DNA from 3 places in the Pseudomonas sp. S32 genome. Region 1 is predicted to be linked to each of the others. Evidence: riboswitches for the same ligand, from Rfam matches in the RefSeq annotation. Region 1 holds a riboswitch; each other region holds the start of a gene.
The links. Region 1 has a riboswitch for cobalamin ahead of IAE38_RS13885 (ABC transporter substrate-binding protein). Riboswitches for the same ligand answer to the same signal wherever they lie in the genome.

Region 1 (10,468 bases):
AGCAGTGGCTGATGGGCACGCCCCGGTCGTTGTTCGCCACGGTGGACTACCGCTTCTGACAAACCCGCCGTCGCCATGCGGCGGCGCACTCCACCCATACCACGGCCGGCAGAAATGCCTACCGTGATGGCAGATATTAGTTATAAGATAACGTTTCATTTGACACACTCACCTCGCCAGCGAAATTTCATGACAAGCGCAAACGCCACTCCCACCCTGCTCACCCAGCGCCTGCAAAGCATCGATGCCCTGCGCGGGCTGGTGATGCTGTTCATGCTTCTGGACCATGTGCGCGAAACGTTCTTCCTGCACAAACAGGTCAGCGACCCGATGGCCATCGACACCACCGAGCCCGCGTTGTTCGTCAGCCGCACCCTCGCCCACCTGTGCGCCCCGGTGTTCGTCCTGCTCACCGGGCTGTCTGCCTGGCTGTACGGCGAGAAGCACCAAGGCCGTGCCGATGTCGCGGCCTTTTTGTTCAAGCGCGGGCTGTTTCTGGTGGTGCTGGAGTTCACGCTGGTCAACTTCGCCTGGACATTCCAGCTGCCGCCCACGGTCATCTACTTGCAGGTGATCTGGGCCATAGGCATCAGCATGATCGGCCTGTCGCTGCTGGTATGGCTGCCACGGGCCGCTTTGCTGGCGCTGGGCGCGCTCATCATTGCCGGGCACAACCTGCTGGACGGCGTGCACTTCGATGCAGGGTCCGCTCTGCATGTGCCTTGGGCGATCCTGCATGACCGTGGCTGGCTGGAGGTGTCGGAGCACCTGCGCCTGCGCACCTCCTACCCGGTGTTGCCGTGGGTGGGTGTGATCGCCTTTGGCTATGGCCTTGGGCCTTGGTTTGGCCGCGCCAGCCAACCTGCTCAGCGTCAGCAACGCCTGCTGCTGGCTGGCGCAGGCACGTTGCTGGGCTTTGTGTTGCTGCGCCTGCTCAACGGCTATGGCGAAGCGCCCTGGGCGGCCTACCCGAATGTTGTGCAAACCCTCATGAGCCTGTTCAACATCACCAAATACCCCCCGTCGCTGTTGTTCCTGGCCTTGACGCTGGGTACCGGCCTGTTGCTGCTGCGCGGCTTCGAGCGCGCCGGCCAGGCCCGCTGGGTCGCTGCGCTGGCCGTGCTGGGGGCGGCGCCGATGTTCTTCTACCTGCTGCACCTGTACGTGCTCAAGGTGCTGTACCTGGCAGCGGTCGCTGTGTTTGGCCTGAACCAGGGCGCGTACTTCGGCTTCGACAGCATCGGCGCCGTTTGGGTGGGGGCGGCATTGCTGGCCCTGGCGCTGTACCTGCCCACCCGCGGGTTCGCCCGCCTGAAGGCGCGCAGGCGGGACATTGCCTGGCTGAAGTATTTCTAAAAGCGTTTCACCCGGCGGCGTGATGGTCTACCATGCGTGCCGCCGGTTTCCATCACGGAATCAATAGGGAATCCCAGGCCCCGTTCCACAGGGCCAAACGGAACTGCCCCCGCAACTGTAAGTGCCGAGCCTGCTCCCTGCATGCCACTGGGTCACACACCCGGGAAGGTCGGAGCCAGGCCATGACGCACCAGTCAGGAGACCTGCCGGCACCTATATCACCAACCGGCGGGGTGTCCGGGATGGGCTTTGCGTTTTGCCTTTTGCTACCGGCAGGGGCTCGGCGATGCCTGCCCGCACGTTCCTTCCGTGAACTGCCCGATAGGAGATCGCCCCGCATGCTGCCCCGTATTGCCACCCTGCTCGCCGGCCTGGGCTTCGCCGGCCTGGCCCAGGCTGCCGCTACCCACTACCCGCTGACCCTCGACAACTGTGGCAAGCCGCAGACCTTCGACCACGCGCCGCAGCGGGCCGTGACCATCGGCCAGGCCGGCAGCGAGATGCTCTATGCACTGGGGCTGGGCGACAAGCTGGTGGGCACCTCGCTGTGGTTCAACGACGTGCTGCCTGAGTACCAGGCGCAGAACGCCAAGGTACCGCGCCTGGCCGACAACGACCCCAGCTTCGAAGCCGTGGTGGGCAAGCGCCCGCAACTGGTGGCTACCCAGTTCGAGTGGATGATCGGCGCCCAGGGTGTGGTGGGTACCCGGGAACAGTTCGACGAATTGCGCATACCGACCTATGTGATGCCGTCGGACTGCGAAGGCAAGGACAACCTGGTGGGGGCCGATGGCACGCGCCTGCAGGCCTTTCAGGTAGACAGCATCTACAAAACCGTCAGCCAACTGGCCGAAATCTTCGATGTGCAAGACCGCGGCACTGCCCTGAACGCCGAGTTGAAAGGCCGGCTGAACAGCGCCCTGGAGCAGCTGGCGGGCAAGGACCTGTCGCAGACCTCGGCGCTGTTCTGGTTCTCCAGCGCCGACCTGGACATCGACCCCTATGTGGCCGGGCGCCAGGGCGTGGCCGACTTCATGCTGCGCACCCTGGGGGTACGCAACGTGGTCGAATCCACTGAAGAATGGCCGACCGTAGGCTGGGAAACCCTGGCCAAGGCCAACCCGACCTGGTTGATCGTCGCACGCATGGACCGCCGCCGCTTCCCGGCCGACGATTACCAGAAAAAACTCGAATTCCTGCGTAACGACCCGGTCACCCGCAACATGGATGCGGTGAAAAACGGGCGCATCATCGTGCTGGATGCCGAGGCCATGCAAGCCGGCATCCGCCTGTTCCGTGGCCTGCAAACCCTGGCGACGGCGTTCGCCAGCGGTCACGCAGCCCAGTGACCAGCCGCCTGCCCTTCACCGCCGTGGCGGCCGTGGCCGCCCTGCTGACTGCCTTGCTGGCAGGCACCGCCATTGGTGAAAGCAACCTGTCACCCAGCCTGGTTGGCCAGGTGCTGGCCAACCACCTGTGGCAGGCGGGCTACGCAGTGGACCCGATTGATGCCGGCATTGTCTGGAACTACCGCCTGACCCGTACCCTGGTGGCTGCAGCCTGCGGCGCTGGCCTGGCGACCTGCGGGGTGATTCTCCAGGCCCTGTTGCGCAACCCGTTGGCCGAGCCCTACCTGCTGGGCCTGTCGGCAGGTGCCTCGACCGGCGCGGTGCTGGTCGGCTTGCTGGGCCTGGGCAGCATGGCGTTGAGCATGTCGGCAGGGGCATTCATAGGCGCTCTGGCGGCATTCGCCCTGGTGCTGGTACTGGCCCGGGCCGCCAGCCCGGCCGGCAACAACGCCCAGGTCATTTTGGCGGGCATTGCCGGCTCGCAGCTGTTCAACGCCCTCACCGCCTTCCTCATCACCAAGTCGGCCACCGCCGAGCAGGCGCGGGGCATTCTGTTCTGGTTGCTGGGTAACCTGAGCGGTGTGCGATGGCCGTCAGTGTGGCTGGCGGTACCGGTCGCAGTGCTGGGTTTGCTGGTATGCCTGTGGCACCGCCGGGCGCTGGATGCATTCACCTTCGGCGCCGATTCTGCGGCTTCACTGGGCATTCCGGTGCGGCGCACGCAGTTGCTGCTGATCAGCTGCGCGGCACTGGTAACGGCGGTGATGGTATCGATCGTGGGCGCCATCGGTTTCGTCGGCCTGGTCATCCCCCATGCCCTGCGTTTGCTGTTGGGCCCCGGTCACGGGCGCCTGCTGCCCGCCAGCGCACTGGGCGGCGCATTGTTCCTGGTAGCGGCCGACATTCTTTCGCGCACGTTGATTGCCGGGCAGGTCATCCCCGTGGGGGTGGTGACTGCGCTGATCGGCGCGCCGGTGTTCGCGCTGATCCTGGTCGCAAGACGGGGGCACTCGTGACAGCCATGGCCCCCGCGCACATCGCACCGCTGAGCTGCCAGGGCCTGGGGCTGGACCTGGCCGGCAACACCGTACTGGACGCCCTCGACCTGACCGTGCACGCCGGCGAGACCCTGGCTATCGTCGGGCCCAACGGCTCCGGCAAGTCCTCGCTGCTCAAGCTGCTGGCCGGGCTGCGCAAGCCCACCCGCGGCAGCGTACAGCTGATGGGCCAACCGTTGGCACAGGTGGCCAGGCGCCAGATCGCCCAGGCCCTGGCATTGGTGGAGCAACAGGCTGACACGCTCGATGCGATCCGCGTGTTCGATGCCGTTGCCCTGGGCCGCACGCCATGGTTGTCGGCGCTTGCACCGTTCTGCGCAAACGACCGTGCCATCGTCGAACAGGCGTTGGCCGACGTGGATGCCCTGCACCTGCGCAGCCGGCTGTGGGGCGCGTTGTCTGGTGGTGAACGCCAGCGCGTGCATATCGCCCGCGCCCTGGCCCAACAGCCGCGCCTGCTGCTGCTGGACGAGCCCACCAACCACCTGGATATCCAGCACCAGCTAAGCCTGTTGCACCAGGTGCAAGCCTTGCAGGTGACCACGGTGGTGGCCCTGCATGACCTCAACCAGGCCCTCACCTGCCACCGTGTGGCGGTGCTCGACAAAGGCCGCCTGGTTGCCTTGGGCAAGCCGCTGGAGGTGCTCACGCCCCAGCGCCTGCTCGACACCTTCGGTGTGCATGCCCACTACCTCACCGACCCCTACGACGGCGCGCGCATCCTGCGCTTTCGCGCCCCTTGAACCAGGAAGTTCTGCCCATGTCGTTGCACCCTGTTGCCTTGCTGCTCGCCAGCGCCCTGCTCGCCTCCGCAGCACTGGCCGAGGTTCACGAAGTAAAAATGCTCAACCGCGGTGAGGCGGGGGCGATGGTCTATGAACCTGATCACCTGCGTATCGCACCGGGCGACACGGTGCGTTTCGTACCCACCCAGAGCGGGCACAACGCGGCCAGCGTGCCGGGTTTGATGCCAGAGGGCGCTACGGCTTTCAAGAGCAAGCTCAACCAGGTCTTCGAGCAGCGCTTTACCGTGCCGGGCTTGTACGGCGTGCAATGCATTCCGCACCTGGCAATGGGCATGGTCATGCTCATCCAGGTCGGTGACGTGACCGAGGCCGCGGTGCCGGCAAGCCTGCCGGCGAGGGCCAAGGCGCGCTTCGGGGCGCAACTGCAACAGCTGGTGGCCGGCCAGTGAGAAGGTTGTCACTGGCGCTGCTACTGGTGGCGATAGCCCCCTGGGCACAGGCCGAAAATGCCCAATCCCAAAGCCAGGGTTTTGTCCAGGACGCCAGCTGGAGCGTGCTCAACCGCAGTGTTTACGACCTGCGCGATTTCAAGCATGGCGGGCGCAACGGTGCCGCGCGCAATGCCTACAAGCCGCGCAACGAGCGTAACGGCAAGGCGGAAGAATGGGGCTACGGCCTGATGGGTACCTTCCAGTCTGGTTTCACCCAGGGGCTGGTGGGGGTGGGCGTGGATGCCCACGCTTACCTGGGCGTCAAGCTGGACAGCGGCGGCGGCCGGGCGGGCAAAGCGCGCCTGCTGGCCGTGGACAACGACGGGCACCCGCAATCTGATTACAGCCGCGCAGGCGCCGCCGTGAAGCTGCGCATCGCCAACACCGTGCTCACCTACGGCGAGCAGCGGGTGAAAACGCCGGTGTTCAGTGCCTCCGACAGCCGTCTGCTCCCGGAAACCTTTACCGGGTTCTTTCTGGCCAGTGAGGAACTGGAGGCGCTCAGGCTGGTGGCCGGGCATTTCACCGAAAACGCCGACCGCAATGCCTCCAGTCATGGCCGGGGCTTTGCAGTCAATTACTCCAATGGCCGCCAGGGTAACCAGGTCGACCTGGCCGGCGCCATCTGGTCAGCCAGCCCTGCCTTCAGCGCCAGCCTGTACACGTCGCGGTATGAAGACACCTGGAACCAGCACTACCTGGGCAGCACCCTGAGCCATGCCCTGGACGAGCAGCGCGGTGTCAGCCTGGACCTTAACCTGTACCGCACCACCGACACCGGCAAGGCACTGTCGGGGCGTATCGACAACACCACCTGGAGCCTGGTTTCGCGCTACGACCAGGGGCCTCACGGCTTCAGCCTGGGCTGGCAGCAGGTGCATGGGGACACACCGTTCGACTACGTCTCGCGGGGCGCCATCTACATCGCCAATGCGGTGCAGATGTCCGATTTCAACGGGCCAAACGAAAAGTCCTGGCAGGCGCGCTACGACCTGAACATGGGTGCCTACGGCATCCCGGGCCTGGCGCTGACGGCCCTGTACGTACGCGGCTTCGGTATCGACGGCACCGGGGTAGACCCGGCAGGTGGCTATGCCTATCTGGGCTACGGCAAGGGCGGCAAGCACTGGGAGCGTGACCTTGAGGCCCGCTATGTAGTGCAGGGCGGCCGGGCCAAGGGCGTCACCTTCTCGGTCCGACACAACGTGCACCGGGGTAACCAGGCGCAAGCCGAGCTGGATGTCGACCAGCTTCGGCTGGCGGTGGAATGGCCGTTGTCCGGCGGGTTATGAAAGGGGTGGCTGGCTGTACGCCAGGTCGGCGAACGCGGCTTCGAGCTCCGCATCGACATGGCCGGCGGCCCTCACGCGGGTGTGCAGGTACTGCCTGACCGTGTTGGGCCAGCGCCCTTCCCGATGCGCCGCATTGATCAGGTTCCGGGCATCCTGCCGGGTGGCACCGCGCCACAGGTCCATCAGCCTGTTTTCAAAATCATCGGAGGTCCACCCCTCCAGGCGTGCTTCGAATTCGTCCAGCAACTTGAGCTTGTACAGGGCCATGTGTGGCATCGTCCTTCTCCCTCTGCAGCGATGAAAAATCCATGTCCTGGGAGGGTAAGCACGGCCTGGCAGGCAAGGAAATGAACGCGTGGATCACTGCCGCCAGGCTTGTGTAGGGCAATTCCGTAGGTTCAGCGCAGGGGCAGCTGCATGTGGGTGGTCTGCCACACCGGGTCTTGTTCAACGTCCACCACGCTGAAACCCTGGCGCTCCCAGAAGCGGATGGCGCCGGGCAGAAATGGATGGGTGTGCAGGTACAGGCAGTCTACCCCTTGCGCCTGGGCTTGCAGACGCAACCTGGCGAACAGCGCTGCTGCCAGGCCGTGCCTGCGGTAGGCCGGCAAGACGAACAGCCGCACCACCTCGACCACCTGCTGGGCGCGGTAGCAGAGCTGGGCAAAGCGGTGATCGTAGGGCAGGTAGCCAACCACGGCCACCAGGCGCCCGCCGTCCCGCGCCTCCAGAAAACAGCCAGCGCCGTCCAGGTACGTGCTGGCGAAGTGCGCCAGATCATGGGGCAAGGGCGTGCCGGCGAGCATCGGGAACAATTCGCGGCGGGCCGCTTCGACGAACGCCACCACTTCATCAATGGCGTCGCGTGGAACAGGTTGCAGGGTCAGGTCGGGCATGGGGCAGCCACCAGGCAATGGAGGCCAGGTTCTACCCCAGCCGCGCGGCCAAGGCAAACGACAAGGCTCGTCGGCGTTGCGCAGACACCGTTATAATCGCCAGCCTCACAGCCCGACCAGGCCACGCCATGCCTTGCCTCAACAAGTTGCTGTTGCCCCTGCTGCTGGCCCTCGCCGTTACCGCCTGCGATCAGAAACCCACCCGTGAAGAGCAGATCCTCGCGCGGCTGCCGCTGCAGGAGGCCTATACCCATAACATCGAGCGCATGGCTGGCCTGCTCGGGCGCACCCACCCCCGGTTGACACAGGCAAGCATCGAGCAGGTGCTGCGCAAACACCTCACGGTCGAGGACCAGCGCCAGGACCTGTTTCGGCTTTACAGCGAGAAAAACTTCAGCGATGCAGAGTTCGACACGATCGTCACGGCGCTGCAGGACCCGGCCAAGGCACGTGCTCTGGAGGACACGGAGAACGGCCGGCGCCTGAGCGAAAAACTCACGTCGCTGATGCGCGACACCGCTGGGGACCCCAACGTGCAAGCCTTGGCCAAACAACGCATGCAGCAGGTGGAAGACGAACTGCGGAAGCTGGACAACGCCAGCCCTGCTGGATAATAGGCCCGGAAGCGCTAATTGGGGCGCTTAGCGCCCCAACGCACCCGATGGTGGCCATCTTGACGTCAAGCAGTTCCCCAAAGCACCGATAACCTGTAGGGTTATCGCCCTTTTTGCCGCATCTGTTCGCCTTCGAGGTCAGGATTGCCAAACGCCAAGCAAGGAATGCGGCTCGATCTGCGCACACTTATTCTGGTGCTTTGCGCCCTTACCGCGCTGGTGATGCTGTGCGCCAGCTATTTCGCCAGCTACCGGGTGCAGCGCCAGTTGCTGATCGACCACGCCCTGGAAGCCAACCGGGTCTATGCGGCAAAGCTGGCTGCCATCACTGAAACCTATATTCGCAACGCCCTGCAGCAACTGGCATTCAGCGCGGGTGTGCAGCGCCAGCAACTGGCCGACAGCGCTGCGCTACGGGCCGAAACCGACCGGGTACTGGGCCAGAGCATGGCCTTCAACTCTACCTTCGTGATCGACGCGAACGGTGTACTGCTGTCGGTATCGCCCGCACACCTGCGACACCTGGTGGGCGGGCGCATGCAGTCCCCCGGCGTAGAAGAAGCCCTGCACGAACGCCGCCCTCTGGTTTCCACCCCCTATGTCTCGGCAGCCAACAACCTGGTCGTGACATTGTCACAACCGATCTTCGACGCCGATGGGCGTTACCTGGGCTACGTGGCGGGAAGCCTCTACCTGCACGAGCGCAACATCCTCAACAGCTTGCTGGGCGAGCACTTTTACAAGGACGGCTCCTACCTGTACGTGGTCGACAGCCAGCGCCGCCTGCTGTACCACCCCAACCCGCAGCGGGTTGGCACAGTGGTGCAGAGCAACCCGCTGATCAACCAGCTGGGCACCTTGCGCAACGGCACCCGCCAACTGAGCAACAGCCAGGGGGTGGAGATGCTGGCAGGTTTCGCCACCGTGCCAAGTGCCGGCTGGGGCGTGGTGGCCCAGCAGCCTCTGACACGCACACTGACACCACTGGGGAACCTCATCCTCAACGTGGTGGGTACATCGGCGCCGTTGGCCCTGGTGGGCTTCCTGCTGCTGTGGTGGCTGGCCCTGATCATCGCGCAGCCGTTGTGGCAACTGGCTGCCGGGGCCCGCACCATGGACAGCCCGGAAACCGCCGAGCGCCTGCGCCGGGTGCCTGCCTGGTACTTCGAGGCGGCCGAGCTCAAGCGCGCCCTGCTGTTCGGGCTGAACCTGCTGCAGGAACGCATTGGCCGGCTCAACCGCGACGCCCAGACCGACCCGCTCACAGGCCTTGTCAACCGTCGCGGCCTGGAGTTCAGCCTGGCACTGCTGCAGGCCGATGGCCGATCGTTCTCGGCCATCGTGCTGGACATCGACCACTTCAAACGGGTCAACGACAACCATGGCCATGAGGTGGGTGACCAGGTGCTGCGGCGCCTGGCAGAGCTGATGCGCGGCTGCTGCCGCGAGGGTGACCTGCTGTGCCGTACCGGCGGCGAGGAATTCCTCATGCTGTTGCCAGGCGCAGGCCTGGAGGTAGCGGCCAACGTGGCCGAGCGCCTGAGGCTGACGGTGCAGGATACTCCCGTGGAACCGGTAGGCGCGGTGACGGTGTCACTGGGCGTAGCGCGTTGGGATGCCAAGGGTGGCAATGAGCCTGCCGACGCGCTAGGTGCGGCTGACCGTGCGCTGTACCAGGCCAAGCAACAGGGGCGCAACCGGATGGTTCACGCCTGACCTCCTGGCAGGCCGCCGCACCTGCGGTCGTATCAGGTATCCGAAGGTCGCCCTCGACAAAGCGGCCTGTGGGCAACGGCGATCTACTGGCAGACACATAAAAATGATGGGGCGGCCCGATCGCCCCACGTTCTTCATGACTGCCAATGGAAACCGGAGAGCACCCGCATGTCCGCAACTCATGAGGTATCCCCCGCCACCCTGCGTCGCGTCATCGCCGCTTCCGCCATCGGCAACTTCGTCGAATGGTTCGATTTTGCGGTGTATGGCTTTCTCGCCACCCTGATCGCCAGCCAGTTCTTTGCCAGCGAAGATGCCAGCGTGGCCTTGCTCAAGACGTTCGCCGTGTTTGCGGTGGCCTTTGCCCTGCGCCCGCTGGGCGGTATCGTGTTCGGCGCGCTGGGCGACCGCCTTGGGCGCAAGCGCATCCTGTCGTTGACCATCCTGCTGATGGCGGGCTCCACGACGCTCATCGGCCTGCTGCCCACCTACGCCAGCATCGGCCTGGCGGCGCCGGCGCTGCTTACTCTGGCGCGCTGCCTGCAAGGGTTTTCTGCCGGTGGCGAGTATGCCGGTGCCTGCGCCTACTTGATGGAGCATGCGCCTGACGACAAGCGTGCGTTCTATGGCAGCTTCGTACCGGTGTCCACCTTCTCCGCCTTTGCCTGCGCCGCTGTGATCGCCTATGGCCTGGAGGCCAGCTTGTCTGCCGAAGCCATGAGTGCGTGGGGCTGGCGTGTCCCCTTCCTGATCGCCGCCCCGTTGGGCCTGGTGGGCCTGTACCTGCGCTGGCGCATGGAAGAAACCCCGGCGTTCCGCGAGGCGCTTGCCCAGGGCAAGGTCCACGAGCATTCACCGCTCAAGGACACCTTGCGCCACCATGGCCGCACCATCCGCAACCTGGGTGCGTTCATCTCGCTGACCGCGCTGTCGTTCTATATGTTCACCAC
Region 2 (10,468 bases), on a different contig from region 1:
GGTTGTAGGGGTGATAGCCCAGCGCCGAGGTGGCCTGCTGGAACAGCTGGGCGGATACCACGTTCTTCTGTGACACCAGCGGGAAGGGGTTGGAGCGGTCTGGGGCGTATGGGTTGCCCCCCTTGCCCCGCCCTACCACTTCGCCCTTCACGGTCCAGGCTTGACCAGAGGTGCCGAAGACCTTCTCGGCAAAATCAAAATACGGCTCCAGTTCTTCATAGGTAACGCCGAAGTCCTGGATGGTCATGTCCTGGGGAATGAACGACTTGCCATAGCGCTCTTCGTAATGGCTGCGCATGCGCAACTCGATCGGGTCTACACGAAAGTGCACACCGGACCAATGCAGCCCGGCACCGCCTACCCCTTTACCCGGCAGGAAAGCGCCCAGTTGCCGGTACGGCAAGGCTACGTCGTTGACCGTGTGGCGGATGGTGACGGTTTCCTTGGACAGGTCCAGGAACAGTTTCTTGCGCACGCTGTAGGTGAGCTCGTCGATCACCTGGGGGTAATTGCCGTCTGGATAGGTGTCCTGCATGGGGCCGCGCTCCAGGGCGACCACCTGCAGCCCTGCCTCGGTCAGTTCCTTGGCCATGATGGCGCCGGTCCAGCCAAACCCGACGATCACCGCATCCACTTTCTTCAACGTGTTTGCCATGGTTCAGGCCCTCTCCCCACGAATGGACACCGGTGGGAACGGGTAGCGCTCGTTGCGCTCGGCCCAATCCATGAAATCGGCGCGGGCACCGGGGAAGCCGATCTGCTTCCAGCCGACCATGCCTTTGTTACCGCCATGCACGGGATCGCAGAAAAAGCCCTCACGGGTGTTTTGCAACAGCAGGCTGAAGAAGGCCTTGGCAGGTACATCCTGCAACACCAGGTCGCCCGCCTCCAGTGCGGCGAGCACACGGTCTTGCTGGGCGGCGCTTTGTTCATGGAACGGCTTGTTGCCCTGGGCCCTGCACCAGCCGAGCACACCGGCGATGCCTAGCCTGTAGATCTGCTGCGGGTTGAGCTGCAACTGGTAGCCGAGCTCGGGTGCGGCGTCTGCATTGAAGGGGCCTTGCATGTACCACAAGGCCCCGCTGGCATAGGGGGTGCCCATCTGCCGGTCGATATACTCGGCGGCACCGGCCTCCAGGGCGCCGGCACCCAACGCGTCAGCCGGGATCAGGCGGCTCACCGCAGCTTGGAGGAAAGCATATTCGTCCACGGTGAAAAATGCCGGCTGGTACTGGGCGGCGTCGGTTTTTTCTGGCACGTTGGGGCTGCGTGCTGGCTCGGCTATCACCGCGCTTGCGCCCAGGCCCAGGCCGGTACTGGCGACCGTTACCACAGGTATCAGGGTCAAGGTCTTGCGCAGGAAGTCCCTGCGGGGGTTGTCCGGTACGTGCTCAGACATTTCTAATCCTCATCATCGGTAAGCGTCCTCGGCCGGGGCCAATGATCAAGACCGCTCACTGACCAACGGCGTTCAGAAACATTTTGAGTTTAATGTCGCATTGACACCAATAGGTTTGCATGAACCCGCGATATTGACTCGGCGGAGAGATTTGACCCCTGATGATTCAGTCCGACCTTGACCTGTTCGGCCCACAGCCGCATCGCCTGGCCAACCACACGGTGCTGTTGCCAGGCTTCGCCCTCCCCGACCTGGAGGCGATACTGGACGCCCTGCGCCCGGTACTGCGGGCTGCGCCGTTCCGGCACATGTGCACCCCGGGCGGCCTGCACATGGCGGTGGCGCTGACCAACTGTGGTGAACTGGGCTGGGTCAGTGACGCCAAAGGCTACCGCTACAGCCCCACCGACCCCGTCAGTGGCCAGCCATGGCCGGCGCTGCCCGATGTGCTCACTGCGTTTGCCTCGCGCAGCGCGGCTGTTGCCGGCTTCGACGGGTTCGCTCCCGACGCATGCCTGGTCAACCACTACCAGCCAGGCACCCGCCTCACCCTGCACCAGGACCGCGACGAGCGCGATTTCGATCAGCCTATCGTGTCGGTTTCCCTGGGGCTTCCGGCCGTGTTTCTATTCGGGGGGCTGCAGCGGGCTGACAGAACCCAGCGCATCCCGCTCAGCCATGGTGATGTACTGGTTTGGGGCGGCGAAGACCGTCTACGCTTTCACGGTGTGCTGCCGATCAAGCCCGGGGTTCACCCGCGCATGGGCGAGCGCCGGGTCAACCTGACCTTCCGCAAGGCGGGTTGTGGATAGTGCATTTGCCGAAACGTGTGCCACCAGGCACCACCGTCAGCTCACAGGAGACTGTCATGACCCAGTATCACGCCGTCCCGCCACTTTCCACCAGAGGCACACGACCATGAGGATGCCAGGCCGCGCCCCCAATGCATCGGTGCAACTGGATTACGTGCGTGACACGCTGTTCGGCCCCGTGGCGCTGAGTGTGGAGTGCCAGTGCCAGCTGGCACCGCTGAGCCTCCAAGGGCGGCCTGCGCTGCGCATGCACATCTGCCCGCCGCTGCCAGACAAAGTCGACAGGGCGCACAGCGTTGCATTCATGCTGGACGGACGCAGCTACCACGGCGTAGTGCGCGACAAAGGCAAATGCGGAGACGGCGGCCTGAACCTGCTGCTGGAGCTGCGCTAGCGGCTAAAGCGCGTACATAACCCGGGCGTGATCAGGCAATCGCCTTCGCCCGCGCAGGGCTTTTGCAGCGCAGCGCATGCAGCTGCCCAACCAGGTTTACCAGGTCGCGGCAGCTGTTGAGGCTGTGCAGCGGTACACCGCTCAGGCTCACACCGCGCTCGAAGTTCTGGCCCTGGGCAAGGCGGATGGTCAGGTTGTTACCGTCAGCGCAGCTGATTTCACAACGATCAGGCAGGCAGGCATGCTCGATCATCTGCCGCATTTCCAGCATCGAAACGCCTATCAACGACATGGTACGACCCTCTCTGGCGGTGGCCTGATTAATGTAGTTACGCCTGTAGCAGGCTGAGCGCCAATTGATAATGAGCATCTTTGGCCAAACGTCGATGCGCTGCAGTGATGAGCATGCAGGGGTTCATCTAGCACCTTAGCTGAAGAACCCCTGGGGTGAGGTTAGGTTCGGGCAGAATCACCACCCTGCGACGAGCGGTGCATCAATGCGAGGCACCACCGCGATCGCCCTGCATCTGCCCGAATTTGCCGGCCTGGAAAGCCTCGAAAGACTCGATGATCTCGGCCTGGCTGTTCATCACGAACGGGCCGTAACCCACAATCGGCTCGTCGATCGGCTCGCCACTTAACAGCAGAACGCTGGCAGCTTCCGCTGCTTCCAGCTGCAGGTCCTGCCCTGCCGGGTCAAACAGCACCAGGCTCGAAGGCCCCGCTTGTTGCGTACCGTTGATGGTGACTGTGCCCTGCAGCACCACCAGTGCCGCATTGCGGCCAGCGGCGACGGGTAGCGTGAAGCTCGCCCCTGCCTGTAGGCGCATGTCCCATACATCCATCGGCGTGAACGTGCGTGCAGGGCCCAAAGCGCCCTTGTAGTTGCCGGCGATCACGCGCAGGCTCCCGGATTCGCCGCCCAGCGGCACCACCGGGATATCCTTCGCCAGCAGCGTCTGGTAGCCCGCTGCGGCACGCTTGTCACGGGCCGGCAGGTTTACCCACAGCTGCACCATCTCCAGCGTTCCACCCGTTTGCGCAAACCGCGGCGAATGAAACTCTTCATGGATGATACCGTCTGCGGCCGTCATCCACTGCACATCACCGGGGCCGATGAAGCCGCCAGCCCCCGTCGAGTCACGGTGCTCAAGCTCGCCCTGGTACACGATGGTCACCGTCTCGAAGCCACGATGAGGGTGCTCACCCACCCCGCGCCGGGCCTGGGTGGGTGAAAAGGTGTGAGGGCCAGCATAGTCCAGTAGCAAAAACGGGCTTATACGGCTGGCCAGGTTGTCGTAGGTGAACAGGCTGCGCACCGGGAAACCGTCACCCACCCAGTGGGGTTGGGGGCTGCGGTGGATACCGAGAATCGTTTTCATGGGGAGGTCCTCATTGGCTGAGAACACCTTAGCAATGGTGCCTATAGCTGAGTAGCCTGCCGCAATGGCATGCATCGTCCCACCTATGGGACAGTGCCGAGCAAAAAACCAGTTGCCAGGTCGGCAGCATTGCCTGGGTTTTCCTGCATGAAGCAATGCCCGCCCGCCACTTGCCGGGCACTCACGTGGCTGTTGAGGCTCGCCAGCCGGTTTGCCGAGACCGGCACGAAGGGGTAGGTATGTTCCCCGTACAGAATGCGCGTGGGGACGGCGATGCGTAACAAGGTTGGCCACAAGCGCCGGGGGAATGAGCTGAAGATCTCCACCTCGCGGCTGGGCCTGCACTTGAGCACCACGCCCTTCTCGCATTCGCCCAAGGCATGGTCGATGTAGGCTTGCAGCGCTGCATCGTGCCAACCCTTGAAAATACCCCGGCCCTGCAGCGAAGCATGCGCCGAAGGCCGGTCAGGCCAGAAACTGCGCCGCCGCGCAGCCTGGCGTGCCATGGGGTGGTGACGGTGCAGGCCGACCACCCTTGCTGCACCCAGCACAGCCAACATGCGCTTGCTGAACAGTACTGGGTCCAGTAATACAGCGCGTTGGAACAGCTGGGGCTCAGCCGCCAGCATCAGGCTGGTAAGCACGCCGCCAAAACTGTGCCCGAGGGCCACGCGGGGTACCTCGCCATACTCGCTCCGCCCGCATTCGAAGGCCTCGACGGCCAGCGCAGCGGTGCGGTTCCAACCGCGAAACACGCCACCGTGGTCGCTGTCGCCGTGCCCTTGCGCGTCACTGAGCCACAAGTCGAAATGGCCGGCCAGGCGCGCCAGCATGGGTTGATAAGCCAGGCTGCAAAAGCCATTGCCGTGCAGAAAATGCAACAGCGGTCGCCCACTGGCTTCTGTGCGCCAGCCACGCAGGGTGAAGCCCTCGTCGCATTGATGGGACCATGGAATCAGCTGCATCGCGGCGCGCTACCTGTAGTGCTAGTGAAACGCCGATTCTACAAACAGCAATGGGTACAGCGAAATCACCAGCAGCAGGGCCATCAGGACATTGAACAGCATCAGCCAGCGCGGGTTCTGCAACACGCTGCGCAACGCGCTGCCAAACATCACCCAGATGCCGACGCTGGGCAAGTTCACCAACGCAAACAGCGCCGCGATCACTACCACGTTGGTGACGTACCCTTGAGCGGGTGTGTACGTGGTGATCGCGCCCACCGCCATCACCCAGGCTTTGGGGTTGACCCACTGGAAAGCAGCAGCTGCCCAGAAGCCTAATGGGTTACTCCCTTTGCTAGCCGCTGCGCCCACAGGCCCGGCGTTGGCAATCTTCCAGGCCAGGTAGAGCAGGTAGGCCGCACCCGCGTAGCGCAGCACGGTATACAGGGGCGGCCACGACTTGAACACTTCGCCCAGGCCAAGCCCCACCGCCAGCACCATCGCCATGAAACCGATGCTTACGCCCATGGCATGCGGGATCGTGCGGCGTACGCCGAAGTTCACCCCGGAGGCCAGCAACATGGTGTTGTTGGGCCCCGGGGTAATGGACGAAACGAAGGCGAACAGGATAAAAGCAGCGAGCAGGTCGACAGAGGCAAACATGGCCAGGCATTCCAGTAGGTGCGGTATGCCGTCACACTACCGGAGTCCGCCACCCGAGCGACCGATACAGTTACCTTTAATTAATGAGATACACCTCACTGTATTGCCAATTTTGAAACAGGGGTATTCATCATGAGCGTGGTTATTCGCCCGGCGGTGCGCACCGATGCGCAGCAGATTTTGACCTTCATCACCGAACTGGCGGAGTACGAGCGTGCCCGGCACGAAGTGCTGGCCACCTTGCAGGATATTGAACGTAGCCTGTTCGATGAGCACAGCACCGTGCAGTGCCTGATCGGCGAACGTGACGGCCAGGCCATTGGCTTCGCCGTGTATTTCCAAAGCTATTCCACCTGGCTGGGGCGCAGCGGCATTTACCTCGAAGACCTCTACATCACCCCGGATCAGCGCGGGGACGGTGCCGGCAAACAGATGCTCAGGTACATCGCCCGGGAGGCCGTGGCCCATGGCTGGGGCCGCCTGGAGTGGAGCGTGCTGGACTGGAACGAGCCAGCCATCAAGTTTTATGAGTCGCTGGGCGCGCAGCCGCAGGATGAGTGGGTGCGCTACCGCCTGGAGGGGGAGCAACTGCAAGCGTTTGCCCGTGACGGCTTGCCGGTTTGACAGGCAATTGACGGCTGGCCCACCTCGTGCTTTTCTAGTGCCCTGCGTCAAGGTGCCCCCCTGGGGGTGAAACGGGAAACCGGTGCGTCACAGGCCTGCAACAGGGCCTTGACCAAGCCGGTGCTGCCCCCGCAACGGTAAGCGAGCGAAGCGTCTGTACCACTGTGCCATCACCCTTGGCATGGGAAGGTGACGTTTTCAAGGAGCCAACCTCCTCCTCGCCAGCCCGGAGACCGGCCTTGCGCCTATGAACACCCCGCGGTGGGCGGGCGCTGTCGCATCCCCTGGGCGCCGCCCGGGGCTGCCGCGCTTGCCCGTTGCCCACAAAAAGCAGAGGAACGCGTCATGCCCGTCACCAGCGCCAACACTCCAAGTATCGCCACCCCCGTCACACTCAGCCAGCGCATTGCTGTTGCGGTAGGCGCCAGCCTGCTGGGGCTGTGCCTGGTCTACTTTGCCGGCTTTTCGCATATCGAAGCCGTACACAACGCTGCCCACGATACGCGCCACAGCGCCGCCTTCCCCTGCCACTGAGTAACCGCCAATGATCACGCGTATCGCCCGTACCGCGGGTTTCAGCGGGTTGCTTGCGGCCCTGTTGCTCACCCTGCTGCAAAGCTTCTGGGTCAGCCCGCTCATCTTGCAGGCCGAAACCTACGAAACCGCCGCCCCCGCCGAACAGCACGCCCATGGCGAGGGCGCAGCGGCGCACGAACACAGTGCTGAGGCCTGGTCGCCGGAAGATGGCTGGCAGCGAGTATTGTCCACCACCGGTGGCAACCTGGTGGTCGCAGTGGGCTTCGCCCTTATCCTCGCTGCCCTCTACAGCCTGCGGGAGCCCAAGCGTGTTGGTACCGGTGCGCTTTGGGGCCTGGCCGGCTTTGCGGTGTTTTGCCTGGCACCCACGTTAGGCCTGCCGCCAGAACTGCCGGGCACCGCTGCAGCGGACCTGGGCCAGCGCCAGGCCTGGTGGGTTGGCGCCGCCAGCGCAACAGCCCTGGGCCTGGCATTGGTAGTGTTCGCCCGCCACTGGCTGCTGAAGGTGCTTGGTGTGGTGGTGCTGGCAGTGCCCCACCTGATTGGTGCACCGCAACCCGAAGTGCACGAGAGCCTGGCGCCCGAGGCGCTGGAAGCTCAGTTCAAACTGGCCTCGTGGCTGACCAACGCTGCGTTCTGGCTGGCATTGGGCCTGCTCACCGCGTGGCTGTACCGCCGCCACAGCCAGGCCTGATGCCGGCAGTGTACGCGGGGTTTGGCTGCCGGCGGGGGTGCCCGGTGGGCGTTTTGCAGGCGCTTCTGCTCGCCGGCCTGGCCGAACGGGGCCTCGCCTTGAGTGACCTCCGCGGCATCGCCAGCATCGCACTCAAGGCTGGCGAACCCGGCCTGCTTCAGCTGGCCGAGCGCCTCGGCCTGCCACTGGTGCTGTACCCTGCGGTGCAACTGCAGGCCTACGAGCCGCTGCTCAGCCATCGCTCAGCCGCTGCGTATACCCACAGCGGTTGCTGGGGCGTCGCAGAAAGCACGGCCTTGGCGCTGGCCTGCCAGGCGGCAGGGCACGCCGAGCTACTGCTGCCCCGCCGGGTCATGGGCCCGGCAACACTGGCCATCGCAGGCTAGCCTGTTCATCTATTTACATCCAAGGATTTTCATGACGGTTTACTTCATCGGCGCCGGCCCCGGCGACCCGGAACTGATCACAGTCAAGGGCCAGCGGCTGATCCGCCAATGCCCCGTGATCATCTACGCCGGTTCCCTGGTGCCTGCCGCCGTGCTGGAAGGCAACCAGGCCGAAACCGTGATCAACAGCGCTGCGCTGGACCTGGAGCAGATCATCGGGGCCATGCGGGCAGCCCATGCCCTGGGCCAGGACGTGGCCCGGGTCCACAGCGGTGATCCAAGCCTGTATGGCGCCATCGGCGAGCAGATCCGCCATCTGCAGGCGTTGGGCATCGACTATCAGATTATCCCCGGCGTAACCGCCACTGCGGCCAGCGCCGCGCTGCTGGGGTGTGAACTGACCCTGCCAGAGGTCGCCCAGAGCGTCATCCTGACCCGCTTTGGCGCAAACTCCCCGATGCCGGCCGGGGAGCAGCTGGAAGACCTTGCACGCCACGGCACCACGCTGGCCATTCACCTTGGGGTCAAGCACCTGGCGCGTATCGTCGAGCTGCTGCTGCCGCACTATGGGCCACAGTGCCCCGTCGCGGTTGTGCACCGTGCCACCTGGCCCGACCAGGACTGGGTACGTGGCACGCTGGCGGACATCGTCGCAGGTGTGGCGACCAAGGGTTTCCGCCGTACTGCGCTGATTCTGGTCGGCCACGTGCTGGGAGAAACGCCGTTCGCTGAATCCGCCCTGTATCGCGCCGGGCACGCACACCTGTATCGCCCAGCGGGTTGAGTGTTGCAAGGCACTGCAATCCGGTAGCAGACTGACCAACCCCTTCCTGTTACCGGACACTCCCCCATGCTGGACTTGCGCCCCAACTGTGAATGCTGCGACGTCGACCTGCCCGGTGACAGCACTGACGCGTTTATCTGCTCGTTCGAGTGCACGTTCTGCCGCGGCTGCGCCGAAGGCCGCCTGCAACACCACTGCCCCAACTGCGGCGGGCAATTGCTCAGCCGCCCTGCAAGGGTGGGCCAGGCATTGGCGAACAACCCGGCCTCCACCCTGCGCGTCAATAAACATCACCCGGCTTGCGCCTGAGACCGGCAGGTAGGCTCCAGCGCCTGCCTGGGCGCGCGCCGCCGCCTCGTTTTGTAGGATTTTTCGACAGCACGGCCAAGGTTTATCAACACTTCTATACTCGGCATTACCAAACTTCCGTAATGGTCGTATCTTGCTGCGCTTCTGATTGACTCACTTGCAGAAGTATTCCTGGGTGCTCCAGGAAATGCACCACACCCTCACAGGAGTTTTCCTAATGACTACCGTGCTGATCGTCGACGATCACCCCATCGTCAGGCTATCCCTGCGCATGCTCCTTGAGCGTGAACGCTTCCACGTCATCGGCGAAGTCGGTAATGGCAGTGAAGTGGCGCAGGTAGCCCGTGAACTGAAGCCTGACGTGGTCATCCTCGACATCGGCTTGCCCGGCCTGGATGGCATGGAGGTGATCAAGCGCCTGCAGGCCATCGAGCCGGTGCCCAAGATCATGGTCCTGACGGGCCAGGCTACCGATCTGTATGTACGGCGCTGCCTGGATGCCGGCATTGGTGCCTTCGTGACCAAGGAAGAAGACCACGACGCCCTGCTGTTCGCCCTCAAGGCGTTGGTGAAGGGCTATTCAACATTCCCGCAGATGTCGGTAAACAGCAACTCGCTGGAAAGCGAGCCGGTACGCCTGGCCAGCCTGTCGAACCGCGAAATGGAAGTGTTGCGGCGCCTGGCACGTGGCGAGAGCAACAAGAACATCGGCAGTTGCATGAACCTCAGCGCCAAGACCATCAGCACCTACCGGGGCCGCATCATGGAAAAACTCAAGACCGAGTCGCTGGTTGAAATGGTCGACTTGGCCAAACGCAACAGCGTCTACTGAGCGGCGGGCGGCCATGAAACGACTGCTGGCTGGCGCCCTGCTGCTGCTCGCTTTGGCCGGCCCCGGCTGGCTGCTGGCCGCCAGCGAAACCCGCCAGCTGCTGGCCCGCTCGGTGAGCGTCACGCCACCCATGACGCTTACCCATGAAGAACGCCAGTGGCTGCAGCAGCGCAAGCGTATCGTCCTCGGTAGCTCAAGGCCCGACTATCCGCCATTCGAGATCAACGTCAGCCCGCAAGACTATGAAGGCATCAGCGCAGACTACGCCGGCATCATCGCCGAGCAATTGGGCGCGCCTATCGAGGTGCTGCGCTTCGACAGCCGCCACGAAGCCATCGCTGCGCTGCACGACGGGCGAATCGACCTGCTGGGCAGCTCGAACGGCTTTGAGGCCGCCGATGCTCAGCTCAGCCTCAGCGCACCTTACGCCGACGACTTGCCCGTGGTGGTCACCCGTGAGGGCCGCAACCTCAAGGACACGCCCGACCTGGCTGGCCTGCGCCTTGCCATGGTAGACCATTACCTGCCGGCCAACCGAGTGCGCGCACTGTACCCCAGTGCGCAACTGAGCCTGTATCGCTCTACCCAGGCCGGGCTGGCTGCCGTGGAGCTGGGTGAGGCGGATGCTTACCTGGGCGACGCCATCAGCACTGACTTTCTCATCGGCAAGACCTTTCAAGGCACTTTGAAAATTGACCACTTCTCCCA
Region 3 (10,468 bases), on a different contig from region 1:
TTCACCGAGCAGGTCGGCCAGGCCACGGGCCAGGGTGCTCTTGGCCATGCCACGCGGGCCTTCGATCAATACGCCGCCGATCTTCGGGTCGATGGCAGTTAGGCACAGGGCCAGCTTCAGGTCGTCGGCCCCCACCACGGCCGCCAGGGGAAATTGCACGGGTTCACTCATTTCAAGCCTGTTCCTCGCCATCGAGCAGTTGTTCTTCCAAAGCCTCGCGGTAATCGCCCGGCGCCTGCCACAGCCCACGCTGCTGGGCCTCGAGCAAACGTTCGGTGAGGTCGCGCAGGGCTTCGGGGTTGTGCTCGCGCATGAAATCGCGGGTTGCCGGGTCCAGCACATAGGCGTCAGCCAGCGATTGATAATGGTGGTCGTCGATCAGGTGCGTGGTGGCGTCGAACGCGAACAGGTTGTCCACGGTAGCTGCCATTTCGAACGCACCCTTGTAGCCGTGGCGCTTTACGCCGTCGATCCACTTCGGGTTCAACGCGCGTGCGCGGATGACCCGGTTGAGTTCTTCCTTGAGCGTGCGAATACGCGGCCGGTCAACCTGGCTGTGGTCACCGTGGTAGCTCGCCACCGGCGCCCCAACCAGGGTTTCGGAGGCCGCCAGCATGCCACCCTGGAACTGGTAGTAATCGTTGGAATCGAGCAGGTCGTGCTCGTGGTTGTCCTGGTTTTGCAGCACCGCCTGCACACGTGCCAGCCGCTGGGCAAACTGCGCCCGGGCTGGCGTGCCTTCGTCGCTGGCGCCATAGGCATACCCGCCGTGGTTCAGGTACACCTCGGCCAGGTCTTCGCGGGTGTGCCACAGCTGCCCGTCAATGGCGTTCTGCACCCCGGCGCCATAAGCACCGGGCTTGGCCCCGAATATACGCCAGCCCGCCTGGCGTGCCGCCTGCTCGGCGCCCACGCCCTGCGCCTGCAAGGTTGCCCGTTCGCTGCGCACGCGGGCTGCCAGCGGGTTGAGGTCGTCGGGTTCGTCCAGCCCGGCCACCGCTTGCACCGCGGCGTCGAACAGGCGGATAAGGTTGCCGAACGCATCCCTGAAAAACCCTGACACGCGCAGAGTGACGTCAACCCGCGGCCTGTCCAGCAGGCTCAGGGGCAGGATTTCGAAATCGTCCACGCGCTGGCTGCCCGTGGCCCACACGGGCCGCACGCCCATCAGTGCCATGGCCTGGGCGATGTCGTCACCGCCCGTGCGCATGGTCGCCGTGCCCCACACCGACAGGCCCAACTGGCGCAGGTGGTCGCCATGCTCCTGCAGGTGCCGCTCAAGGATCAGGTTGGCGGACGCGAAGCCCAGGCGCCAGGCCGTCGTGGTGGGCAGGTTGCGCACGTCCACGGTATAGAAGTTACGGCCCGTTGGTAGCACGTCGAGCCTGCCACGGCTGGGCGCGCCACTGGGCCCGGCCGGCACGAAGCGGCCGGCCAGTGCCGCCAGCAGGCCGTGCACTTCTGCTGCGCCACAGGCGTCCAGGCACGGCGCGACTGATTCGCGCAGGGCCTCGATCACCTGATGCACGGGCTGCCACAGGTCCACATCCGGGTAGGGGACTACGCCTTCCAGCGCTTGCTCGATCATGTGCAACGCCAGTAATTCCAGGCGCTCGCGGGTGTCGCCGCAGGTGCGCCACGGCGCCTCGCACATGCCCTGCAACTGGGCTGGGCGCGCGCCCTGCCAGGGCTCACCCAAGTCGCAGTCGAGCGGGTCGAACCCCGGTACCAGCACCTTGGCCAGGGCCCGTAACAGGCTGGCGTTGCCACCCCGGCCATCTGCGCGCTCCACCCGCAGCAGCGCCAGCAGTGTGTCCAGGCGCAGCCGGCCCTGAGGCGATTGGCCGAAGACATGCAGGCCGTCGCGGATCTGCGACTCCTTGAGGTCGCACAGGTAGGTGTCCAGGCGAGGCAACCAAACGCTCGCATCGTCCAGTTCCCCCTCCAGTTGCAGTTCCCGGTCGATATGGTTGGCCTTGACCAGTTCGAGGATGTCGCGCTGCAACTCCCGCGCCCGGCGAGGGTCCAGCAACTGCGCTTCGTAGAACTCGTCCGCCAGTTGTTCCAGGTGGCGCAGCGGGCCGTAGGTTTCGGCCCGGGTCAGGGGCGGCATCAGGTGGTCGATGATCACCGCGTGGGTGCGGCGCTTGGCCTGGGCGCCCTCGCCCGGGTCATTGACAATGAACGGGTAGACATTCGGCAGCGGGCCGAGCAAGGCATCTGGCCAACAGGTTGCCGACAGCCCGACCCCTTTGCCAGGCAACCACTCGAGGTTGCCGTGTTTGCCAACGTGGATCACCGCATCGGCGGCGTAGACGTGACGCAGCCAGAAGTAGAAAGCCAGGTAACCATGAGGGGGCACCAGGTCTGGGTCGTGGTACACCGCACTGGGGTCCACTTGGTAGCCCCGCGCCGGCTGGATGCCGACGAAGGTCAGGCCAAAGCGCAGGCCGGCCACCATCAACCGGCCGCTGCGGTACATCGGGTCCTGCTCGGGTGGGCCCCAACGCTCCAGCACAGCCTGCCGGTTGGCCTCGGGCAGGCGCTCGAACGCGGCCAGGTAGTCGGCCATGCCGAGGCTCTGCGCGCAGGGCCGCATGTCGAGCTGGTCCAGGTCGTTGGTGACGCCGCCAAGCAGCGCATGAATGAGTTGTGTGCCGCTGCCGGGCAGATCCGCCAGGGGGTAGCCCTCGGCGCGCAGCGCCTGGAGGATAGTAAGCGCGGCAGCGGGCGTGTCCAGGCCTACGCCGTTGCCGATGCGGCCATCGCGGGTCGGGTAGTTGGCCAGTATCAGCGCCACACGCTTCTGGCCGTTGGGCAAACGCGCCAAAGCCACCCAGCGCCTGGCCAGTTCGGCGACAAAGTCCATGCGCTCAGCGTGGGCGCGGTAGCACACCACATCTGACTGGCTGCGCTCGCTGTGCCAGGCCATGTCCTTGAAACTGACCGGGCGGGTAATGATGCGCCCGTCCAGTTCAGGCAAGGCAATATGCATGGCCAGGTCGCGTGCCCCCAGCCCCTGCTCGCTGGCTTCCCAGCCTGGCTGGTTATCCTGCGCGCAAATCGCCTGCAGCACCGCTACGTCGCGCCGCAGTGGCCGAAGGTTTGGCCGCTCCGGGCTGGACAACGCGAACCCGGTGGTATTGAGCACCACCTCAGCGCCCACTTCATCCAGCCATGCCTCCACCTGCTCGAGGCAGGCGGGCTCTTTCAGGCTGGCAACGGCGATGGGTAGCGGGTTAAGGCCGGCGGCTTGCAGGCGTTGGCAGAACACGTCAATGAACGCGGTATTCGCCGCCTGCAAGTGAGAGCGGTAGAACAGCAACGGCGCGACCGGGTGCTCAGGGTGCCAGTGCGGGTACCAGTCCTCCAGCGCGGCGCTGCCCTTGGCCGGGTGATACACCGTGGTGCGTGCCAGGGGCTGTGGCTCATCCCAGGCATACTCGCGGCCCAGCCATTGGCTGGCCAGGCAGTGGAACAGGTTGAGGGCATTGGCCTTGCCGCCCTGGCGCAAGTAGTGCCAGAGGCGCTCGGCCTGCTCGCCCTGCACCGTGCCAAGGCCGGTCAGCTCGGGGTCGGGGCGATCATCGCCGGGCACCAGGATCAACTGCACGCCGCGGGCGGCCAGGCCAACCAGTTGCTCCACACCATATCGCCAGTAGCCGACACCGCCGTGCAGCGACACCAGGATCACCTTGGCGTGCTGCAGCACCTGGTCGACATACAGGTCAACCGACGCATGGTTCTGCACCTGCATGGGGTTGGCCAGGCGCAGCGTGGGGAAATCGTCAGGCAGTTGCTCGGCACTGTCGGCGAGCAACGCCAGGTGCGAATCGCCGCTGCAGAGAATCACCAGCTCGGCAGGTGTCTGGCCAAGGTCGGCAATGCTGTCGTCCGGCACGAAGCCGCCGGGCTGGGTCCGCAGCAAGTGCATGGGTCAGGCGCCCAGGGCCTGGCGCAAGCGGGCTTCCAGCTGGGCTGCATCCAGTTCCTGGCCAATCAGCACCATGCGCGTGACCCGCGGCTCATCAGCGCGCCACGCACGGTCAAAGTGCTTGTCGAAACGGGTACCCACCCCCTGCACCAGCAGGCGCATCGGCTTGCCAGGTACGGCGGCGAAGCCTTTGACACGCAGGATGCCGAACTCCACCACCAGTTGAGTCAGGGCCCCCAGCAGCAAGGCTTCATCGGCTTCAGGCAAGTCGATGGAAATGGAGTCGAAGGCATCGTGGTCATGGTCGTCATGGTCATCGCCGTCGTGGTGGCTGTCATGGTGCGTGCGGCGGCCGTCGATGTGCAATTCGGACTCCGCGCCCATGCCCAGCAGTACCTCCAGCGGCAGCTTGCCGCTGTTGGCCTCGACGACCTTCACTGCCGCTGGCAGCTCTTCGGCGACTTCGGCGCGGACCTTGGCCAGGCCCTCGGCATCGATCAGGTCGGCCTTGTTCAGGACCACCAGGTCGGCGCTGGCCAACTGGTCGGCGAACAGCTCGTGCAGTGGCGATTCGTGGTCCAGGTTAGGGTCGAGCTTGCGCTGGGCGTCAACCTGCTCCGGGTAGGCGGCGAAGGTGCCGGCAGCCACTGCCGGGCTGTCGACCACGGTAATGACGGCATCGACGGTGCAGGCGTTGCGGATTTCTGGCCATTGGAAGGCCTGGACCAACGGTTTGGGCAAGGCCAGGCCGCTGGTTTCGATCAGGATGTGGTCCAGGTCGCCGCGCCGCGCCACCAGTTCGCGCATCACCGGGAAGAACTCTTCCTGAACGGTACAGCACAGGCAACCGTTGGCCAGTTCGTAAACCCGGCCGGTGGCCTCTTCTTCGGTGCAACCGATGCTGCACTGCTTGAGAATGTCGCCGTCGATGCCCAGCTCGCCGAACTCATTGACGATGACCGCAATGCGGCGGCCTTGGGCGTTGTCGAGCATGTGCCGCAGCAACGTGGTCTTGCCCGACCCGAGGAAGCCGGTGACGATGGTGACAGGTAGCTTGGCCAGTGTTTTCATGTCGCGTTGCCCTTGGCAGAGTGGCGCGGGCATGCAGGACGACAGCCCGCGGCCATGCTGGCCGGGCGTGTTCGCCACCGGATCACCCCGCCCGGTTTAAAGTCGAAAACGTGTCGAGGCAGGTCTCCTGGCTTGCACCGTTCCAGCGCTCTGCAATGCGAACAGGCTGGGGGGATGACGCCTTCCCGCGCAGTGGCGCAGTGGCTGTGTCGATCCGTAAGGTGCTTACAGTTGCGGGGGCAGCCGCGGCTTGAACCGCGTTCCCGTCTTAGCTTCGGTCTGGCCGAAGAACCTCGAACCGGCAAGGCTACGCAGTGGCTGGCAGGTGGTCAACCACTGCCAGCCGTTGCTGGCGTGTCGATGCACTTTACCCTCTGCCGATTCTCCGCTAGGGTGGCCTTTCCCCTGCCACGAGGTGTTCGTCCAATGCGCCATTGATGCCGCCGTCTGTCCGACGGCCAGCCTTCAGCCTCCGGTTCGCTCCGGAGATGTCGCGGCATTCGTGGAGTTGCTCATGACCGACCCATCCATCCTGACGCTCGACAGCGTCACCCTGGCCTTGCCCGATGGCAGGCTGTTGTTCGACAACCTCAACGCCACTTTCGACCGCAGCCGCACCGGCCTGGTCGGGCGCAATGGCGTGGGCAAGAGCCTGCTTGCCCAGGTCATGGCCGGCCAGCGCGCGCCCAGCAGCGGTACCTGCCAGCGCCAGGGCCACGTGCATCTGCTGGGCCAGCAGGTAATCGAGCACAGTGCCACTGTTGCCGACCTGGCCCAGGTCGGCCCGGTGATCGCAGCCCTTCAACGCATCGAACAAGGCAGCGTAGATGCCGCAGACTTCGACACCGTGGGCGAGCGCTGGGGCGTCCGCGAGCAGTTGCAGGCACTGCTGCAACGCCATGGCCTGGGCCAGCTCGACTGGCGCACGCCTGCGCGCTGCCTGAGTGGTGGCCAGGCCATGCGCGTGGCGCTGATCGGGGCCTGGCTGAGTGACGCGGACTACCTGATACTCGACGAGCCCAGCAACCACCTCGACGGCCCTGCGCGCGCCGAGCTGCTGTGCATGATCAAGGCCTGGGACCGCGGCATGCTGGTCATCAGCCACGACCGCACATTGCTGGGGCACATGGCGCGTATCCTTGAGCTGTCCAGCCTGGGCCTGCGGGCGTACGGCGGGGATTACAACCACTACCTCGCGCAGAAAAGTGCCGAGGCAACCCACGCCGAGCAGCATCTGGCGCACCTTAAACGGCAACAACTTCGCCAGGCCCGTGACCGCCAGCAGCAGCGCGAAAACCTTGAGAAGGCCCAGGCCCGGGCGGGGCGCACCGCCAAGGTTGCCAACCAGGCCAAGATCATTGTCGACCGCCGCCAGCAGGTGAGCCAGGCCACACTTGGCAAACAGCGCCGCCAGCACCTGAGTGCCGAGCAGGCGATGCAGGCTGAAATCCGCACAGCAGCGGGTGATATCGAACAGTGCAGCGCCATCCACGTACACGCCCCTGCCCCACAGCGGCATGCCGGCCGGCAGGTGCTGGCGCTGCAAGACCTGCGCTTGCCCCACGGTACCCAGCAGCCTGTCACAGTGCGCATGCAGGTTGGCCAGCGGTTCGGCCTGGTGGGGGCCAACGGCAGCGGCAAGTCCACACTGCTGCGCATGATCGACGGGCAACTGCCCTCACCAGAGGGCAGCCTGGTGCTCACTGGCGAAGCCGCCCTGCTCGACCAGCATTGCACCCTGCTGAACGGCACCGACAGCGCGCTGCTACACCTGCAACGGGCCAACCCGGCACTCGACCAGGGCGAGCTGCGCAGCCGGCTGGCGCAACTGGGCCTGGACGCCACCCGCGTGGGCCTGCCCAGCAGCCTGCTCAGCGGAGGTGAACGCATGAAGGCCGCACTGGCGGCGATCCTTTATCGCCAGCAACCCTTGGACCTGTTGTTGCTGGACGAGCCCGGCAACCACCTGGACCTGCCGTCGCTCGAGGCCGTGCAGGCGATGCTCGGGCAGTATCGCGGGGCCCTGATCATCGCTTCGCACGATGCCATCTTGCTTGAGCAACTGGCCCTGGATGAGTACCTGAAACTGTAGAGGCGGCCGACAACGCGGCATTTTCCGACTGGCCGTTCCCGATCCGCTGCGGATGTATTATGGTGGCGAGGTGCGCATATAACAGCAGCCCGAGCGATCGGGCACTAGCAAGACAACGAGGGTGTCATGAGCAACGAAAGCATTAACTGGGACAAGCTCGGCTTCGACTACATCAAGACCGACAAACGCTACCTGTCTGTCTGGCGCAATGGCGAGTGGGACAAAGGCACCCTGACCGACGACAACGTGCTGCACATCAGTGAAGGCTCCACCGCCCTGCACTACGGCCAGCAGTGCTTCGAAGGCCTCAAGGCCTACCGCTGCAAGGACGGCTCCATCAACCTGTTCCGCCCGGATCAGAACGCCGCCCGCATGCAGCGCAGCTGCGCGCGCCTGCTGATGCCCCATGTACCCACCGAGGTGTTCATCGAGGCCTGTAAGCAGGTGGTCAAGGCCAATGAAAAGTTCGTGCCGCCCCACGGCAAAGGTGCACTTTACCTGCGCCCGTTCGTGATTGGCACCGGTGACAACATTGGTGTGCGCACTGCACCGGAATTCATCTTCTCGGTGTTCGCCATCCCGGTGGGCTCGTACTTCAAAGGTGGCATGAAGCCGCACAACTTCCAGATTTCCAGCTTCGACCGTGCGGCCCCCCAAGGCACCGGCGCAGCCAAGGTCGGCGGCAACTACGCGGCCAGCCTGCAACCTGGCGCGGAAGCCAAAAAGGCAAACTTCGCCGATGCCATCTACCTCGACCCGCTGACCCACAGCAAAATCGAGGAAGTGGGTTCAGCCAACTTCTTCGGCATTACCGACAACAACGAATTCGTCACCCCGAAATCGGCCTCGGTACTGCCTGGCATTACCCGCCTTTCGCTGATGGAACTGGCGCAATCGCGCCTGGGCCTGACAGTGGTAGAAGGCGATGTGGAGATCAGCAACCTGGACCGTTTCGTCGAAGCCGGCGCCTGCGGTACCGCTGCGGTGATCACGCCCATCGGCGGCATCGAGTACAACGGCAAGCTGCATGTGTTCCACGACCTGGAGAAGGTCGGCCCGGTTACCCAGAAGCTCTACAACGAGCTGACCGGCATCCAGAGCGGTGACGTGGAAGCCCCTGCAGGCTGGATCGTCAAAGTCGCCTGATCCGCGGCTGCGCAGCCTGCAAGGGCTGCGCAGCCTTACCGGTTCACAACGGTTTTCATGCACGCCCCGTGCAGGTATCCTTGGCCGCTCAAACGCAAGCCTCCCAGGACGAAGACCATGACCAGGCCCCTTCTGTTGCTAGGCGCTGCATTGCTGTTCAGCCCGGCGCTAATGGCCCAGCAGATGAAACGTGAACTGGGCGACTTCAACTTCACGCTCGGTACCACCCCTTCGCGCAGCATGGCCCAAGGGCTGATCTCCCCCAGCGCCACCGGCGCCTTTCATGGCGGGCTGGACCTCAGCCATGCCAATGGCTGGTACCTCGGCCAGTATGCCCCCAGCATGGGCGTAGCGCCCGGCTCCACCCTGCGCCTGGACAGCTACATCGGCTACAAACACCACTTCGACAGCACCTTGGGCTACGAAGTGGGCCTCATCCATTACAGCCAACCCAACATCGCCGGCGCCGACAGCCACGCCTTGTATGGCGGCATTTCGGTTCTGGGCAGCCGTTTCGGCGGGGCGCTGCGCGACAACCCCAGCAACCGTACCGGCACCCTGTTCGCTGATTTCGGCCAGATCCCGCTGCTGAACGCCGACTTGACCGTAAAGCTGGCCCACCATCAGTTGGGAACACCCTTCACCATTGGTGACGGTAGCCAGGTGAGCGCGTTTTCCGACTGGTCCCTGGAGCTCTCCCGCCCCTGGCTTGGCATCGATCTCAACCTGATCTACAGCAATTCCAACCTCAACGGCGGCGGTTGTGATGCCTATGCCGGCATCAATACCTACTGCGAAAGCGTGGTCACGCTCAAGGCGCAGCGCAGTTTCTTCTAGCGGCGCGGGCGCAGGGCCAGGGCGATGCCGCCGAGCACGACCGCGCAAGCCAGCGCCAAGCGCAGGGACAACGGCTCGCCGACCAGAAATACCCCGCCCAATGCCGCGATAACCGGCACGCTGAGTTGCAAGGTGGCGGCCTGCTGGGCACTGATCCGCCGTACCACGCTGTACCACACCGTATAGCCCGCCCCCGACGCAATGGCGCCAGAAGCGAGCCCGTAGCCAAAACCCGCCAGCGACAATTGCAGGCCACTGCCCATCCACAGCATCGGGGCCAGCAGCACCAGGCATGCCAAGCTGCGCACGAAGTTGCCTGCGGTGTCAGCCAATGGCCGTGGTGAGCCTTTGCCCAGCAAGGTGTAGATGCCCCAGGCCCCCCCTGCAAGCGCCATCAACAAGGCACTGGACAACCCCGGCGCCGCCGCACCAGGCAACAACAATACCAGCAGCCCCGCGAAGGCCAATGCCATACCGGTCAGCACCCGCAGCGTTATTCGCTCACCCCTGTACCAGGCAAAGCCGAACATGGTGATTTGCACGGCGCCAAACAGCAGCAGCGCGCCAGCGCCGGCACTGAGCTGCACATAGGCAGCAGAGAACAGAAAGGCGTATAGGAACAGCGCGAGCGCCCCACGCCAGCTGCCACCCAGGCTCAGGGCGGGCTTGCGCGGACGGGTCAGCAGCAACAGAAACAAGGCACCGCCGACCAGGCGGATGACGGTGAAGCTCACGGGGTCGGCTGCCCCGCCCTTCAACGCGAGGCGGCAAAGCACGGAATTGGCGGCAAATGCCACCAGGCTGAACAGTGCTGGCCCGAGCCAGGCTACGATCTGGCCGCCCGGGCGCGTGGTAGTGCCTGAACCCATGGTGTGGCCACCTCTGAGAACGGTTTGCGGTCATGCCAGCGGCAGCTGGCTTCTGCAGAGGGGTATACCGCAGAGTATGACGGTGCCGCTACCTACCTTGGGAGGAGGCTGGCGCTACTGCCACCGCATCGATCTCAATCAGCATGCCATCCAGGGCAAGCCGCGGCACGGGGATCAACGTGCAGGTTGGCTTCATGGCCGTACCCCACGCCCGGTCCGCTTCTGCCACCCACTCAGCCAGGCGCTCCTGGCAGTGGTCGACGATCAGCAAGGTCAGCTTGCACACCTGCCCCAAGCCGGCGCCACCGGATGCGAGTGCCAGTTCCAGATTGGCCAGCGCCTGCCGCGCCTGGTCCTGGAAATTGGCTGACAATACCCCCTCCGCGCTTTCGCCCCCTTGGCCTGCAATGAACAGCAAGCGGCTGCCCGCAGGCACTTGCGCAACATGGGAGTAGCCATTGCCAGTTGGGTCGTAGAGGCCTTGGGGATTGCTCAGAACAACGGTAGCTGGGTGAGTCA

Region 2: it holds a riboswitch for cobalamin, as region 1 does, so the genes downstream of both, IAE38_RS04315 (CbtB domain-containing protein) here and IAE38_RS13885 (ABC transporter substrate-binding protein) in region 1, are expected to answer to the same signal.
Region 3: it holds a riboswitch for cobalamin, as region 1 does, so the genes downstream of both, cobW (cobalamin biosynthesis protein CobW) here and IAE38_RS13885 (ABC transporter substrate-binding protein) in region 1, are expected to answer to the same signal.

What each region holds. Positions count from the first base shown of each region.
Region 1 is NZ_JACVVF010000022.1:24,819-35,286, reverse strand. It holds gene IAE38_RS13895 (TonB-dependent receptor) at 1-59, shown strand, start outside; gene IAE38_RS13890 (DUF1624 domain-containing protein) at 190-1,356, shown strand; cobalamin riboswitch at 1,383-1,581, shown strand; gene IAE38_RS13885 (ABC transporter substrate-binding protein) at 1,695-2,705, shown strand; gene IAE38_RS13880 (FecCD family ABC transporter permease) at 2,702-3,721, shown strand; gene IAE38_RS13875 (ABC transporter ATP-binding protein) at 3,727-4,506, shown strand; gene IAE38_RS13870 (pseudoazurin) at 4,524-4,958, shown strand; gene IAE38_RS13865 (OprD family porin) at 4,955-6,292, shown strand; gene IAE38_RS13860 (hypothetical protein) at 6,287-6,559, opposite strand; gene IAE38_RS13855 (GNAT family N-acetyltransferase) at 6,691-7,188, opposite strand; gene IAE38_RS13850 (hypothetical protein) at 7,317-7,802, shown strand; gene IAE38_RS13845 (sensor domain-containing diguanylate cyclase) at 7,968-9,518, shown strand; gene IAE38_RS13840 (MFS transporter) at 9,687-10,468, shown strand, end outside.
Region 2 is NZ_JACVVF010000005.1:46,895-57,362, forward strand. It holds gene IAE38_RS04270 (GMC family oxidoreductase) at 1-655, opposite strand, end outside; gene IAE38_RS04275 (gluconate 2-dehydrogenase subunit 3 family protein) at 659-1,399, opposite strand; gene alkB (DNA oxidative demethylase AlkB) at 1,561-2,211, shown strand; gene IAE38_RS04285 (hypothetical protein) at 2,318-2,605, shown strand; gene IAE38_RS04290 (DUF1652 domain-containing protein) at 2,637-2,897, opposite strand; gene IAE38_RS04295 (pirin family protein) at 3,100-3,987, opposite strand; gene IAE38_RS04300 (alpha/beta fold hydrolase) at 4,071-4,952, opposite strand; gene IAE38_RS04305 (LysE family translocator) at 4,974-5,594, opposite strand; gene IAE38_RS04310 (GNAT family N-acetyltransferase) at 5,727-6,218, shown strand; cobalamin riboswitch at 6,252-6,475, shown strand; gene IAE38_RS04315 (CbtB domain-containing protein) at 6,564-6,752, shown strand; gene IAE38_RS04320 (CbtA family protein) at 6,763-7,449, shown strand; gene IAE38_RS04325 (cobalamin biosynthesis protein) at 7,449-7,835, shown strand; gene cobM (precorrin-4 C(11)-methyltransferase) at 7,867-8,619, shown strand; gene IAE38_RS04335 (DUF1272 domain-containing protein) at 8,686-8,928, shown strand; gene IAE38_RS04340 (response regulator transcription factor) at 9,146-9,760, shown strand; gene IAE38_RS04345 (transporter substrate-binding domain-containing protein) at 9,774-10,468, shown strand, end outside.
Region 3 is NZ_JACVVF010000005.1:127,065-137,532, forward strand. It holds gene IAE38_RS04590 (ATP-binding protein) at 1-171, opposite strand, end outside; gene cobN (cobaltochelatase subunit CobN) at 173-3,934, opposite strand; gene cobW (cobalamin biosynthesis protein CobW) at 3,938-5,005, opposite strand; cobalamin riboswitch at 5,106-5,316, opposite strand; gene IAE38_RS04605 (ATP-binding cassette domain-containing protein) at 5,520-7,097, shown strand; gene IAE38_RS04610 (branched-chain amino acid aminotransferase) at 7,224-8,243, shown strand; gene IAE38_RS04615 (TorF family putative porin) at 8,361-9,080, shown strand; gene IAE38_RS04620 (DMT family transporter) at 9,077-9,949, opposite strand; gene IAE38_RS04625 (RidA family protein) at 10,038-10,468, opposite strand, start outside.